DNA from 3 places in the Nakamurella panacisegetis genome. Region 1 is predicted to be linked to each of the others. Evidence: riboswitches for the same ligand, from Rfam matches in the RefSeq annotation. Region 1 holds a riboswitch; each other region holds the start of a gene.

Region 1 (4,666 bases):
TGCTCGACGACCGGTGCGAGGCGATGATCCTGCTCGGCCCGCGGGTACCCGTCGCCACGCTCGGCCGCTGGGCGTCCCGGATGCCGCTGGTCGTCGTGGGCCGCAGCGTTCGTCATCCGGGGGTCGACACCGTCCGGTCGGCCGACGACAAGGGAATGTCGCTGGCCGTCGGACATCTCGTCGCGGCCGGCCATTCCCGGATCGCGCATGTCGACGGCGCCTCGGCGCCGGGTTCGGCCGAGCGACGCCGGAGTTTCGCCGGCGCCATGGGCCGTCACGCCCTCGCCGATCAGGCCCGGGTGGTGCCGGGCGGTCCGACCGAGGAGTACGGCGCGGCCGCCACCAGAACCCTGCTGGCCCAGGGCATTGCGCCGACCGCGGTGGTGGCCTACAACGACCGCTGCGCCCTTGGCGTCCTGGACACGCTGCACCGCAACGGGCGGCAGGTCCCGCAGGACGTCTCGGTGATCGGCTGGGACGACAGTCGGCTGGCCGCTCTGTCCTACGTCGACCTGACGACGGTCGGCCAGAATCCGGGCCGGCTGGCCCGATTGGCGGTCGCTCGCATCGCCGGCCGGCTCGACGGCACCCGCATCGGCCCCCGGGAGCAGGTCATCCCGCCTGAACTGGTACTTCGCAGCAGCACCGGGCCACCTCCCCGGACCTGACCAGCCACTGATCGTTCGAACCCATCCCGAGGAGACAGGAACACCATGGACCGCTTCACCGACACCGCCTGGGCCGACACCGCGACGATCCGGCGGGCCATCGACGAGCATCCGTTCCTGCTGGGTCTGCGGGACGGAACCCTGGCCGAGGCAACGTTCCTCGGCTACCTGGCACAGGACGCGCACTACCTTCTGGGGTACGCCCGCGCCCTGGCCATGTGCGCGGCACAAGCCTCGCACCCCGACGATCTGTCGTTCTGGGCCCGCTCCGCCCACGACGCCATCGAGGTGGAACGCACGCTGCACGCCGGCCGGGTGCTCGACCTCGACGCGGCGCCGCCGTCACCGGCCGGGACGGCCTACGTCACCTTCCTGCTCGGCGCGGCGGCGCGCGGGAGCTACCCGGTACTGGCCGCCGCGCTGTTGCCGTGCTTCTGGATCTACCAGGACACGGGTCAGCGGCTGATGGACGGTCTGGACCTGTCCGGACATCCGTACGCAGACTGGATCCAGACGTACGGCGATCCGGATTTCGCAGCCGCGACCGCACGGGCCAAGGACATCGTCGACCGGTGCGCGTCCAATTCGTCGGCCTCGGTGGTGGCGGACATGCACGCCGCGTTCGCCACCGCCGCCCGTTACGAGTGGATGTTCTGGGACGCCGCCTGGCGCGGCGAGACCTGGCCCGCCTTCGGCGATGCGAAGGGCAGGGCCACCAGCACGGCGACCACGAACGAGGCGATCGAGGCCGACAGCCACGGGTGACCGATGAGGTGCAGGTCGGTCCCCATCCGGGTCCAGAACGAGGACCACCCGGCGATCCCGCCCGGGTTGATCAACTGGTAGACCACGAATCCGATGATCCAGGCGGCGATCATCCCAGGCCGGACGGGCGCCGCATCCGACACGTCCCAGACGGCGACGAGGGCCGTGGGTTCGGCGCTCGACGAACCGTCGACCACCGGCGCGGGCGGGGCAACCGCGACGCGTGAGCGGGCCCAGCCGGCGACCAGAGCACCGGACAGCGGGATGAAGACGGCCCCGATCAGGTAGAGGAAGTTCTCGTACTGGGACACGTCGACGGTGAGCGCGAGCACCGTCGTACCCGCCCCGATCAGCACGGTCAGGATCCGCCGATCCCAACGCGGGGCCATGTTCTGGATCGAGACAGCGGTGGAGTAGACGTTCGCGAACGACTGATCGGTCTCCCGCAGCACCAGGATCGCGAAGGCCACCGTGCCCAACGGGAGGGTCAGGAACAGATCGGGGATCTGATCTCCGTTGCTCGAGCCGAGCTGGGTCAGAGCCACCACGCCGATCAACAGACAGGCGACCTGGGTCACCCCGTATCCGAGGAAGCCGCCGGCGAAAGCCGAACGGGCGCTGCGGGAATGACGCGAGTAGTCGGCCCCGAGCGGGACCCAGGAGATGGTCAGGGCGATGACCGCGTCGACCGCGAGCCAGAATCCGCCCCAGGAACCGGTGATCGCGCCGGTCGGACGGCGCAGCAGGCCGACAGCAAGAACGATCATCGACAGCACGACCAGGACGGAGACGTACTTGCGCAGTACCCGGATGGCGCCGAGCGGCCGGAGGGTGAGCCCGGTGGTGACGGCGCCGGCGACGACGACACAGAGCCAGGACGGCAGGTGACCGCGGGAAAGGGCCTGCAGTCCACTGGAAATGACGAACAACTCGAACACAGCCCAGCCCAGGCACTGTGCGATGTTCAGCACGGTCGGGACGAACGAGGCCTTGGCCCCGAGCAGTCCGCGGAGAAGCACCATGGCCGGCGCCCCGGTCCGGGCTCCGAGCACCAGCGTCGCCCCGAGGATCAACCCGCCGAGTACCGATCCGGTGACGATGGCGACGATCGCCGCTGTGAGCCCGAGCGGCGACGCGCCGGACGGCTGCAGGACGGCGACCGCCCCGGCGAAACCGAGGAGGCTGACCCCGAGGTTGCCCCACAGCCCCAGCTGGTCGAGCAGGCCCAGGGTGCGGGGGGCGGCCTCGGTGAGGGTGTGCGGCGCCTCGTCTGGAGGGGCCACCGACGATGCAGCCGATGGTCGGGACGATCTGGATACAGATGTGGACATGACAGCCAACCTCTCCCTGCGCCGGTACTAGCCGGATCAGGTTCAAGCGGTCGGTGGCCTGGGCGGATTCGATGTTTCCGCCGCTCGTCCACCCTCTCAGCCCGATCTGCGGGCTCCCGCGGGATGCGATCAGTGTAGGGGGATCGGTGCCCGTCCGCGGCACCGTCCCGGTCCGGCACCGTCCCGGTGAACCGGTGGCCCCACCGAGAAGCCGGGCCGCGTCACCGGCGGTGGCTCACCCGTGCGGCTGCGGATCGGCCTCGACCCGGGCCGGGCTGACCTGGATGGTGGCGGCGGCCAGGCGACGCACCCCGGCCAGCAGGTGGGCCTCGGCGTGATCGGCGATCTGGTGCGCCTCCTGCACGGTGAGCGCCGGATCGACGGTGATCTCGGCCTCGGCCCGCAGGGTGTGCCCGATCCAGCGCAACCTGAGCTCGCGGATCTGTCGCACCCCGTCGACCGTGCCGATCGCCGCGGCGGCCAGGTCCACCACACCGGGATCGACCGCGTCCATGAGACGGGCCCCGACCTGACGGATCGCCGACCGGAGCACTCCGAGGATGGCGACCATGATCAGCAGTCCGACCACCGGGTCGGCCCAACGCCAGCCGAGGGCGACGCCGCCGGCGCCGAGCAGGACGGCCAGACTGGTGAATCCGTCGGTGCGGGCGTGCAGGCCGTCGGCGACCAGTGCGGCCGATCCGATCTGGCGCCCGACCCGGATCCGGTAGCGGGCCACGATCTCGTTGCCCAGGAAGCCGATCAGTCCGGCCCCGGCCACCGCCCAGAGGTGCGACACCGGCTGCGGATGGATGAGCCGGGCGATGGCCTCGTATCCGGCCAGAACGCTGGACAGCAGCATCATGGCGATGACGAACAGCCCGCCGATGTCCTCGGCGCGGCCGTAACCGTAGGTGTGGCGCTTGTTCGGCGGTCGACGGACCAACGTGAACGCGATCAGCAGGGGCACTGCGGTCAGTGCGTCGGCGACGTTGTGCAGCGTGTCGCCCAACAGGGCGATGGAGCCGGACAGCAGCACCACCACGCCCTGGATGGCGGCCGTGAGACCCAGCCCGATGAGGCTGATCACAAGGGCCCGTCGGCCCGCACTGTCGGCCTCCAGCGCGTCGTCGATGGCGTCGACCGTGTCGTGGGAATGCCCGCCGACCAGTTCCGACAGCCAATGCCTGATCGATGACCACGGGGAACTCACGTCGTGTGAGTGGCCGTGCTCGTGCGAGTGGCCGTGTTCGTGCTCGTCGTGATTGGCGTGGCTGTGCCCGTGCTCATCGTGGTCGTGGTCGTGCTCGTGCTCGGCTGCCGCGGGTAGGTCGAGGTCGGAATGCTCGCGGACAACAAGGTGACTCATCAGGTGACTCGTTTCGCCGGGCCGGTTGGGTTCGCCGTCATACTATCGTCATCTTCGCATCCGTGAAGGTATGAAGGTGGTCGGCTAGGGTGAGATGTATGACCGTCCCCGCGACCACGGATGCCGTTGCCGCGGTCGGCGGTCCCCACCCGGAGAATCCGTCACCGGCCCAGGTGGACGCAGCCGTGGTTTCGTTCGCGATGCTGGCCGATCCGACCCGGGTGCGCATGTTGTGGGCCATGTCCTCCCGCGAGATGGACGTGGCCAGCCTGGCCGCCGCAGCCGGCTGCCGGCCGACCGTGGCCAGCCAGCATCTGTCGAAGCTCCGGTTGGCCGGTCTGGTCGAAGGCACCCGCGAGGGGCGCCGGATCGTCTATCGGCTGCGCGGCGGGCACGTCCGCAATCTGTTGCGGGAAGCGATGTTCCAGGCCGACCACCAGATCACCGGCGAGCCCGTCCACGACTGAGCGCGGCCGCGGGACCGCGCGTCGTTCACACCTCGCGCAGGAACCGCACCGTGCGGTCGAGCAGCA
Region 2 (4,666 bases), 1.7 Mb from region 1:
GTACGGCAACCGCTGCCTGCGGGTGGTGCTGCCGGCCGGGCCGTCCACGTTCTCCTATCGAGCCCTGGTCGACGTGGCCGACGAGACCGAGGATTTCGACGAATCGGCCCCGGAGGTCGCGCCGCACGAACTGCCGGACGACGTCCTGCTCTACACAATGCCCAGCCGCTATTGCCTGCCCGACATGCTGGGCAACGAAGCCTGGTGGCGTTTCGCCGACACGCCACCGGGATATCAACGGGTGCAGGCGATCTGCGACCACGTTCATCGTCATCTGCAGTTCGCGTACGGGAGCAGCCATCCCACCTCGACCGCGGCCGACGTCAATGCGTCGGGATTCGGGGTCTGCCGCGATTTCACTCACCTGGCCATTTCCTTCTGCCGGGCACTGAACATCCCGGCCCGGTACGTGTTCGGGTACCTGCCGTTCATGGACGTACCCGATGACGGTTCGCCGAACGACTTCGCGGCCTGGATGGAAGTCTGGTTGGGCGGACGATGGTGGACTTTCGATCCGCGGAACAACCAGCGTCGCAAGGGCCGCATCCTGATCGGCCGGGGCCGGGACGCCTCGGACGTGGCCATGGCGACGACGTTCGGCGGCCCGCTGCTGGAGAACATGACGGTGATCGCCCAGGAACTGACGGCGGTGCACGGGTGACGGCCGAGGAGATCATCGCCCGCCTCGGCCTGGAGCGACTGGATCCCGAGGGTGGCTACTTCCGCCGGGTGTACACGGCGACCGGGGCGAGCGCAGCGACGGCCATCTACTACCTGGTGTCCGGGGACGATTTCTCGGCGCTGCACCGCATGCGGACCAGCGACGAGCTGTTCTTCCACCACGCCGGCGCGCCTCTGCGGATGCTCGTCCTGGACGGTGACGGCCGTGAGGTGGTGCTGGGCAGCGATCTCGCCGCCGGGCAGCAGCCGCAGGTACTGATTCCGGCGGGCACCTGGCAGGGCGCCTCGCCCGACGGGGCCTGGTCTTTGGTGTCGACCGTGGTGGTGCCCGCTTTCGAGTGGTCCGATTTCGAGTTGGGCGACCAGCCGGAGTTGACGGCGATGTTCCCCGGGTGGGCGACCCGGATCGACGAGCTCAGCCGGTGAGGGCCGCCCGCAGGGCGAGCACCGTCGCCAGCGGCCGATCGCCGATCGGGCGCAGCACCACACTGTCCGCGCCGGCGTCCCAGAGCGCGGAAACCTTCTGCGCAGCAACAGATGCCGGCCCATCAGCCAGGTAGACCTGCGCCGGAGCGACGCCCTGAACCTCGGCGAACTCGGCCCGGACGTCGGCGGTGGCCGCAGCCAGTGCCTGCTCGTCGGATTCGATGCACACGTGCGTGAGAACGGTCAGCGAATGCTCACTGGCGGCTGAGATGTGTTGCCGCGCAGCGGCTATGACGCTCGGCCCGGTGCCTTCGGCGAGGATTGTGCCGTCGGCGACCCGGCCGGCCAGGGCCAGCGACCGCGGCTTCATGACACCGGCCAGCAGTGGCGGCACCGCGGCCGGCGGGTGGACCAGCCGGACCCCGTCCACCGTCACGTAGCGGCCGTGGGCATCGACGAATTCGCCGCGCAGCAGCGCGCGGGTGGCCCGGAAGGTCTCCTCCAGCAGCGTCAGCGGTGACTCGACGGCCGCACCGACCTGCCGCATCCATGGCGTCACGCCGTGGCCGATCCCGGCCAGCAGCCGCCCGGGATGCAGCCGCTCCAGCGTGGCCAGTTCCATCGCGAGCACCGCGACGTTCCGCAGCGGCGCGGGGACGATCCCGATGCCGACGGTGATGGATCCGGTAGCGGCCAGCGCGGTGGCCGCGGACGACATCGCCCCACCCCAGCCCAGGTCCTCGACCACCCAGATCTCGTCGAAGCCGGCCTGCTCCAGGTCTCGGGCGAAGCCGGCGAGCTGCTCGGGCGGGCGGGCCCGGTCGAACATGACGCCGAGCCGTCGGGGTGGGGTGATGGTCATGGCCACAGAACCTACGCCCGCCGGGACGGTGCGTACCCAGGCACGCACCGGAACCGGCTACGGTGGTGGACGGCGCGGGGCGCCGGAGGCGAGAACCGGCTGAGATGCACCCGTGGAACCTGCCAAGGTAGTGCTTGCGAAGGGAACGCCAGTGACTCTGGAATCAGCTCTGACGACGGCCGACATCGCCGCCGTGATCGACCGTGTGCGAGCGGCCTCGCCGTTGGTGCAGTGCATCACCAACACCGTGGTCGCGAACTTCACCGCCAACGGTCTGTTGGCCGCCGGTGCCGCGCCGGCCATGGTCGACGCGCCGGAGGAGGCGGGTCTGCTGGCGTCGGTGGCCGGCGCCCTGTTGATCAACCTCGGCACCGTGACCACGGCCCAGGCGGCGGGTATGCGGGCCGGTATCGCCGGGGCTATCGGGGCCGGGGTGCCGTGGATCCTGGATCCGGTGGCCATCGGGGCGCTGCCCCTCCGCACCGGTCTGGCCCACGAATTCGCCGCCCTCGGGCCGGCCGTCATCCGGGGTAACGCTTCCGAGATCGGCGCGTTGTCCGGTGGCACGGGAGGACGGGGAGTCGATTCCACGGCGACCCCCGACGAGGTGGCCGAGGTCGCGGCGCAGGTGGCCGGGGACTTCGCCACCGTGGTCGCGATGAGCGGCGCGGTCGACCTGATCACCGACGGCACCCGGACGGTACGAGTGGCGTCGGGCAACGACCAGCTCACCCGGGTCACCGGAGTGGGGTGCTTCCTCGGGGCGCTGATGGGCGCCTGCGCCGCCGTCACCCCGGATCGGTTGCTCGCGGCGGCCGCCGCCACCGCCTGGGTGTGTGTGGCCGGCGACCGGGCGGCGAAGCAGAGCGAGGGGATCGGCATGTTCGCCGTGGCCTTCCTCGATGCGCTGGACGAGCTGTCGGGCAACGAGATTGCGCAGGGAGGCGCGGTGAGCGTTTCTTGAGCAGGATCGACGCGTCGGTCTACCTGGTGACCGACACCGTGCTCTGCGGCGGGCCGGCCGGGGTGGTCGACACGGTGCGGCGGGCGGTGACCGGGGGAGTCAGTGCGGTTCAGATCCGCGATCCGCTGGCCAGCACCCGTGATCTGGCCGCGCTCGCGACGGCGGTGCTGGACGCGCTCCGGGAGACCGGCATTCCGGTGATCGTGAACGACCGGGTCGACGTCGCCCTCGCGGTCGGGGCCCACGGCGTGCACGTCGGTCAGCGCGATCTGCATCCTCTCGCCGCTCGGCGGCTGATCGGACCGGCCGCCCACCTCGGCCTCTCGGTGTCGACCGAGGCGGAACTGCGGGACGCACTGATGCTGCCGGACGGCACCGTCGATCTGCTCGGGGTCGGCCCGATCCGGGACACGCCGTCCAAGACCGACGCCGCACCCGCGATCGGGTTCGACGCCCTGGCCGCGATGTGTGCGGCCGGTTCGGTGCCCTGCGTGGCCATCGGTGGCGTCAAGGCGGCGGACATCCCCGAGCTGCGTCGCGCGGGAGCGGTTGGTCTGGCGGTCATCTCGGCGATCTGCGGTCAGGCCGACCCGGCGGCCGCGGCTGCGACGCTGCGCCGAGGATGGGACGCGCCGTGACCCGGCCGCCCGGCCACCCGCCGGTGGTGCTGAGCATCGCCGGTTCCGATCCCAGCGGCGGCGCCGGGATCCAGGCCGATCTGAAGACCTTCAGTGCGCTCGGTGGCTACGGCTGCGCCGTCATCACGGCCCTGACCGCGCAGAGCACCCGCGGCGTGTCCGGCGTCTTCCCGATCCCGGCCGGGTTCGTCGCCGAGCAGCTCGACGCGTTGTTCGCCGACGTCGGCATCGACGCCGTGAAGGTCGGCATGATCGCGAACGCGGAGATCGCCCGGGCGGTGGCCGATGCGCTGCGGCGGTACGCGCCGCCCGTCGTGGTCCTGGATCCGGTGATGGTGGCGACGTCGGGGGATCGGCTGTTGGCACCCGACGCCGAGGACGTCATGCGGTCGGAGTTGTTGCCACTGGCCGACCTGATCACGCCGAACCTGGACGAGGCGGCCGCGCTGCTGGGTACCCAGCGTGCCGCGGATGCGGACGAGACCAGGGCGCAGAGCCTTGCGCTGCGGGCGATCGGCGCGCGGCGGGTGCTGCTGAAGGGTGGCCACCTGGTCGGCCCGGAGGCGACGGACTACCTGGTCGACAGCGACGGCCGGGTGCAGGAGTTGACCGCGGAGCGGATCGACACCGCCAATACACATGGCACCGGTTGCACGTTGTCCTCGGCCGTCGCCGTACTCCGCCCCGGCGCTGATGACTGGTTCACCGCCGTGCAGGAGGCGAAGGCCTACCTGACCACGGCCTTGCGCCACGCCGACGAGCTCATGATCGGCGGCACCGGCACCGACTACTCGCCCTACAGCGGACACGGCCCGGTACATCACTTCTCGGCCATGTGGCCGCGACGGTGAACTCGCGACGGTGAACTCGCGACGGCCACGGGCCGCCGGTCGACCGGGGGTGTAACCCCTCGGACGTGGGTGTGACGGTCGGCCGGGGTGCAAGAGTGGTCGGCATGACGATCTCCGGACGGGCACGGCAGGGTTCGATCTACGCCGCCGGGGTGCTCGGTCGGCGACCGGAGGTGCCCACCGGCTGGACCGCCCTGGAGGCGGCCGCTCGATCTCGACTGTCGGCCAAGGCCTTCGCCTACGT
Region 3 (4,666 bases), 1.8 Mb from region 1:
ATGATTGTCCTGCTGCTCGAGATGAGCATCACCAGGAGAAGGAAGGGCGCGGCGGCGACACCGTTGATGTAGGCGCTGATGACCAGGAGCTGAACGGGGTCGACGTGGGCCAGGGTGAGAGCGGTGCCCCCCAGAGTTCCGACGGCGACGAGGCCGTAGAACACGGGGGCCTGGCGGACCGAACGAGAGAAACCGAACCGCCGGCCCAACAGTCCTGCCATACCAGCGGCCCCGGCGCCGGCCAGGACTGGAATAGCGAGCATTCCCGAGCCGATGAATCCCAACGCGAACAGGGCTCCGGCCCAGCGGCCGGCCAAAGGTTCCAGCGCCTTCGCTGCGTCGGCCGCGCTGTTCAGGTTCGTGGTGCCGTGGGCGTGCAGCGTGGCCGAGGTCGACACGATGATGGCGAACATGACCAGGTTGTTGAACGCCATCCCGGCGATGACATCCAGCCTGGATGCGCGAAGCTTGCGCCGTGATTTGCTGCTGTCACGTTCGGCCAGCGGAACCGCGCGTCGTCCCTGCTCTGGCTCGTCTCGCATGTCCTCGAGGCGGTGCGCCGATTGCCAGAAGAAAAGGTAGGGGCTGATGGTGGTACCCAGCACGGCCACCAGCAACGTGAGGTAGGTGGGATTGAGCTGCATCTGGGGGACAAAGGTGCCCCGCAGCACTTGCCCGGCCGGTGGATGCACCAAGATGGCGACGACGAAATAGACCAGTAGCGCGGCGCAGAGCACCTTGAACACCAGGGCGATCCGGGCGAACGAACCGAACATCACCAGGGCCGTGGTCGCGACGCCGGCCACAAGGGCCCAGAGCCAGGTGGGACCGGCATGCAGCAAGGTCATTCCGGATCCGACCGCGACCAGGTCGGCGGCGATGTTCAGTGCGTTTGCGGCGAGCAGGCCGATCAGCAAGGCCCCGAAGAAGATCCGCGCCGGTCGACTTCGCCATCGAATGACGACCAGCTCGCCCAGGCTCTTGCCGGTGGCCAGCGCCGTACGATCGCAGATCTCCTGCACGGCCGCCATCAGCGGAAAGGTAACAAGACTGACCCACAGCATGCCGTAACCCTGGGCCGCGCCGGCCTGGCTGTAGGTGGCCACGCCGGAGGGGTCGTCATCGCTCGCCCCGGTCACCAGGCCGGGACCAATGGCGCGCAGGTAATACCGCCAACCGGTCCGGTGCGGACCCTGGGTCAGATCGACCTCACTCCGCAGTTGCGAACCTTCGGCGTCACCCTTCCCAGCGGCCGCAGGCACCAACTCTGCAGAGGAGTCGGCAGCGTCAGGCACAGCGTCTCCTTTCCTGCGACTCCGAAGGTTTCTCGGGGTTCTGGACCACATCGCGGAACCGTACACCGTAGACAGGCCTCAGATGCCGGCGACGGACTGTCAATTTTAAATGGTGGATCTGGTGCGACCGAGAGGTAGCAGATCATCGCTGACACCATTGACGCTGTGACGACTGATGAGGGGGTGGACCAGCCGCAGGCCCCCGGAATCGAGCCCTTCGAGCGTTGCTGTTCAATGTGGCGGCGCATGATGATAGTGGTCGGCTAGGCCAGTGGGAGATAGAGCTTTGCGCCGGCCTCCTTGAATTCGGCCGACTTCATGGCCATTCCCTGGGCGGCGAGATCCTTGAGTTCGTGGGAAATCTTCATGGAGCAGAATTTCGGTCCGCACATGGAGCAGAAGTGTGCAGTCCTGGCGCCGATGGCGGGGAGGGTCTCGTCGTGGTAGGAGCGGGCCTGGTCCGGGTCGATGGCCAGGTTGAACTGGTCCTCCCAGCGGAATTCGAACCGGGCCTTGGACAGCGCGTCGTCCCAGACCTGCGCGCCGGGGTGATTCTTGGCGAGATCACCGGCGTGGGCGGCGATCTTGTAGGCGATCATCCCGGCTTTGACGTCCTCGCGGTTCGGCAGTCCGAGGTGTTCCTTGGGAGTGACGTAGCAGAGCATCGCGGTGCCGTGCATGGCGATCACCGCGGCGCCGATGGCCGAGGTGATGTGGTCGTAAGCCGGGGCGATGTCGGTCGTCAGCGGCCCGAGGGTGTAAAAAGGCGCGTCCGAGCACCACAGTTTTTGTTTGTCGACGTTCTCCTTGATCTTGTGCAAGGGGACGTGGCCCGGGCCCTCGTTCATCACCTGCACGTCGTATTCCCACGCGATCGTGGTCAATTCACCCTGGGTCCTCAGTTCGGCGAACTGCGCTTCGTCGTTGGCGTCGGCGATGCTGCCGGGCCGTAGACCGTCGCCGAGGGAGAACGCGATGTCGAATTGGGCGAAGATTTCACAGAGATCCCGGAAGCGGGTGTAGAGGAAATTTTCCTCGTGCCGGGCCAGTGCCCACGCAGCCATGATCGATCCGCCGCGCGAGACGATCCCGGTGACCCGGTCGACGGCGAGCGGAACGTGTGCCAGCAGTACCGCGGCGTGGACTGTCATGTAGTCCACGCCCTGTTCGGCCTGCTCGATCACGGTGTCTCGGTAGATCTCCCACGTCAGCAATTGCGGGTCGCCGTTGACCTTCTCAAGCGCCTGGTAGAGCGGAACGGTCCCGATCGGGACCGGGGAGTTCCGCACGATCGCCTCGCGGATGCGGTGGATGTGCTTGCCGGTGGACAGGTCCATCACGGTGTCGGCGCCCCACGTGCACGCCCAGCTCATCTTGTCGACCTCTTCGGCGATGCCGGAGGACACCGCTGAGGTACCGATGTTGGCATTGACCTTTACCAGGAACTTCTCGCCGATCAGCATCGGCTCGGATTCCGGATGATTGATGTTGTTGGGCAGAATCGCGCGGCCGGCAGCGATCTCGGCGCGCACCGCCTCCGGGTCCATCTGCTCGCGGATCGCGGCGAACTCCATCTCGGGCGTGATGATGCCGCTGCGGGCATAGTGCAATTGCGTCACGCGCCGGCCGGCCCGCGCCCGCCGGACCATCCGTCCCTCGTTGGCGGGCCCCACCGCCGGGGCGGTGTCGACGTCGCCGCGTTCGGTGATCCAGCCCAGGCGCAGTTCCGGCAGACCCATCGTAAGGTCACCGCCAGGTCCGGAGGTGTCGTACAGCAGGACCGGCGGTTCGCCGCCCGACAGTTCCACCCGGGTGAACGGCACCCTCAGGTCCGGGCGTGAACCCTGTTGATAAACCTTGCTTCTCATCGAATGGGTTGCAGACGCCATCGGATCTTCCCTTCCTGCGCCGGCATTATCCGGATCAGGTTCGGCGGTCGGAGGCTGGAGTGCCTCCCTCTCAGCCCGGACTTACCGGGCTCCCGCGGGTCATTGGTGCTCACTATGCCAGAGCTACCGGGATCGTGCATCCGGCGGCCCCGATATTCGTTTGATCTGCGGTGCTACAGCATTCCTTCCAGCATGCCCTCGTACGACGAGGATGCCTCGGCCGACCAGCGGCGCGGGATACGGCCCGCGAGATAGGAATCCCGGCCGGCGCAGGCCGCCAGCCGCATGGCCCTTGCCATCCGGATCGGTTGCGCGGCCCGGGTGACGGCCGAGGCGACCAGCACGGCATCGCAGCCCAGTTCCATCGCCTGGACCACATCAGCAGCCGAGCCGATACCGGCGTCCAGGATGATCGGAACCCCAGCGCCGGCAACGATCTGGGCGATGTTGTGGGGGTTGGCGATACCGAGCCCGGAGCCGATCGGGGATCCGCCGGGCATCACCGCCGCGCAACCCACCTGCTCCAACCGCCGGGCCAGGATCGGGTCGTCGTTGGTGTAGGGCAGGACCACAAACCCGTCATCGACCAACTGTTCGCACGCGGCCAACAACTCCAGTCCGTCCGGCAGCAGGGTGTGTTCGTCCGCGACGACCTCCACCTTGATCCATTGGGTTTCCAATGCCTCGCGGGCGAGTCGGGCCGTCAGCACCGCTTCGGCGGCGGTGCGGCATCCGGCCGTGTTGGGCAGCACCCGCACACCGACTTCGCGAAGGACGTCCAACACCGATCCGGTCGCATCGGGTCCGATCCGCCTCATCGCCACCGTCGTCAGGTCGGTGCGGGATTCGCGGAGGATTTCGCCGAGGCCGGCCAGACTCGGGGCGCCGCCGGTGCCGACGATCAACCGCGAGGAGAACGTCAGGTCGGCAATGACGAACGGATCCGGCTCGGTCGACTCCGTCAGGACATCGAGGTCTCTCATCTCAGCCGCCCTGCACTGCGGTCAGCACATCGAGTCGGTCGCCATCGCGAAGATCCACCGCGGGCCATTCGCCCCGGGGTACGACCTCGCCGTTGTGGGCAACGGTGATCCCGGACGTCTTGGTGCTGATCGTGTGCACCACGTCGGCCATGGTCAGGCCGTCGGCCAGGTCGGCGGGTACCCCGTTGAGCATTACCTGCATCGCTGATCTCCCTCGTTCGTCGGTTTGTCGGTCTTGGGAAACCGATCCGGTTGGAAGGGCTCCCATTGTGGTGCTAACGGGCCGCCGGCGAGCAGGGCCGTCACTGCGACCGCGGTGGATGCTGACAGCAGGATCCCATTGCGGTGATGGCCGGTGGCCAGAATCAGGCCCGGTTCGGTCTCCCCGAGCAGCGGCCCGTTGTCGGGCGTGCCGGGCCGCAGACCGGCCCGCATCTCCGCCATCTCGAATTCCGAGGAGATCGGCAGGAGCTCGTATGCGTTGCGCAGCAACTCGAAC

What was found. Region 1 has a riboswitch for thiamine pyrophosphate ahead of BLS97_RS02970 (purine-cytosine permease family protein). Riboswitches for the same ligand answer to the same signal wherever they lie in the genome.
Region 2: it holds a riboswitch for thiamine pyrophosphate, as region 1 does, so the genes downstream of both, thiM (hydroxyethylthiazole kinase) here and BLS97_RS02970 (purine-cytosine permease family protein) in region 1, are expected to answer to the same signal.
Region 3: it holds a riboswitch for thiamine pyrophosphate, as region 1 does, so the genes downstream of both, thiC (phosphomethylpyrimidine synthase ThiC) here and BLS97_RS02970 (purine-cytosine permease family protein) in region 1, are expected to answer to the same signal.

Annotation. Positions count from the first base shown of each region.
Region 1 covers NZ_LT629710.1:680,314-684,979, forward strand. Annotated here, with positions in the region: gene BLS97_RS02960 (LacI family DNA-binding transcriptional regulator) at 1-668, shown strand, start outside; gene BLS97_RS23680 (TenA family protein) at 714-1,433, shown strand; partial or broken gene BLS97_RS02970 (purine-cytosine permease family protein) at 1,670-2,764, opposite strand; TPP riboswitch at 2,761-2,894, opposite strand; gene BLS97_RS02975 (cation diffusion facilitator family transporter) at 3,000-4,133, opposite strand; gene BLS97_RS02980 (ArsR/SmtB family transcription factor) at 4,232-4,600, shown strand; gene BLS97_RS02985 (dienelactone hydrolase family protein) at 4,626-4,666, opposite strand, start outside.
Region 2 covers NZ_LT629710.1:2,357,123-2,361,788, forward strand. Annotated here, with positions in the region: gene BLS97_RS10360 (transglutaminase-like domain-containing protein) at 1-661, shown strand, start outside; gene BLS97_RS10365 (cupin domain-containing protein) at 658-1,107, shown strand; gene BLS97_RS10370 (LLM class flavin-dependent oxidoreductase) at 1,097-1,969, opposite strand; TPP riboswitch at 2,035-2,132, shown strand; gene thiM (hydroxyethylthiazole kinase) at 2,127-2,933, shown strand; gene thiE (thiamine phosphate synthase) at 2,930-3,571, shown strand; gene thiD (bifunctional hydroxymethylpyrimidine kinase/phosphomethylpyrimidine kinase) at 3,568-4,422, shown strand; gene BLS97_RS10390 (alpha-hydroxy-acid oxidizing protein) at 4,527-4,666, shown strand, end outside.
Region 3 covers NZ_LT629710.1:3,912,639-3,917,304, reverse strand. Annotated here, with positions in the region: gene BLS97_RS17670 (Nramp family divalent metal transporter) at 1-1,295, opposite strand, end outside; gene thiC (phosphomethylpyrimidine synthase ThiC) at 1,559-3,163, opposite strand; TPP riboswitch at 3,179-3,290, opposite strand; gene BLS97_RS17660 (thiazole synthase) at 3,358-4,167, opposite strand; gene thiS (sulfur carrier protein ThiS) at 4,169-4,369, opposite strand; gene BLS97_RS24570 (FAD-dependent oxidoreductase) at 4,360-4,666, opposite strand, start outside.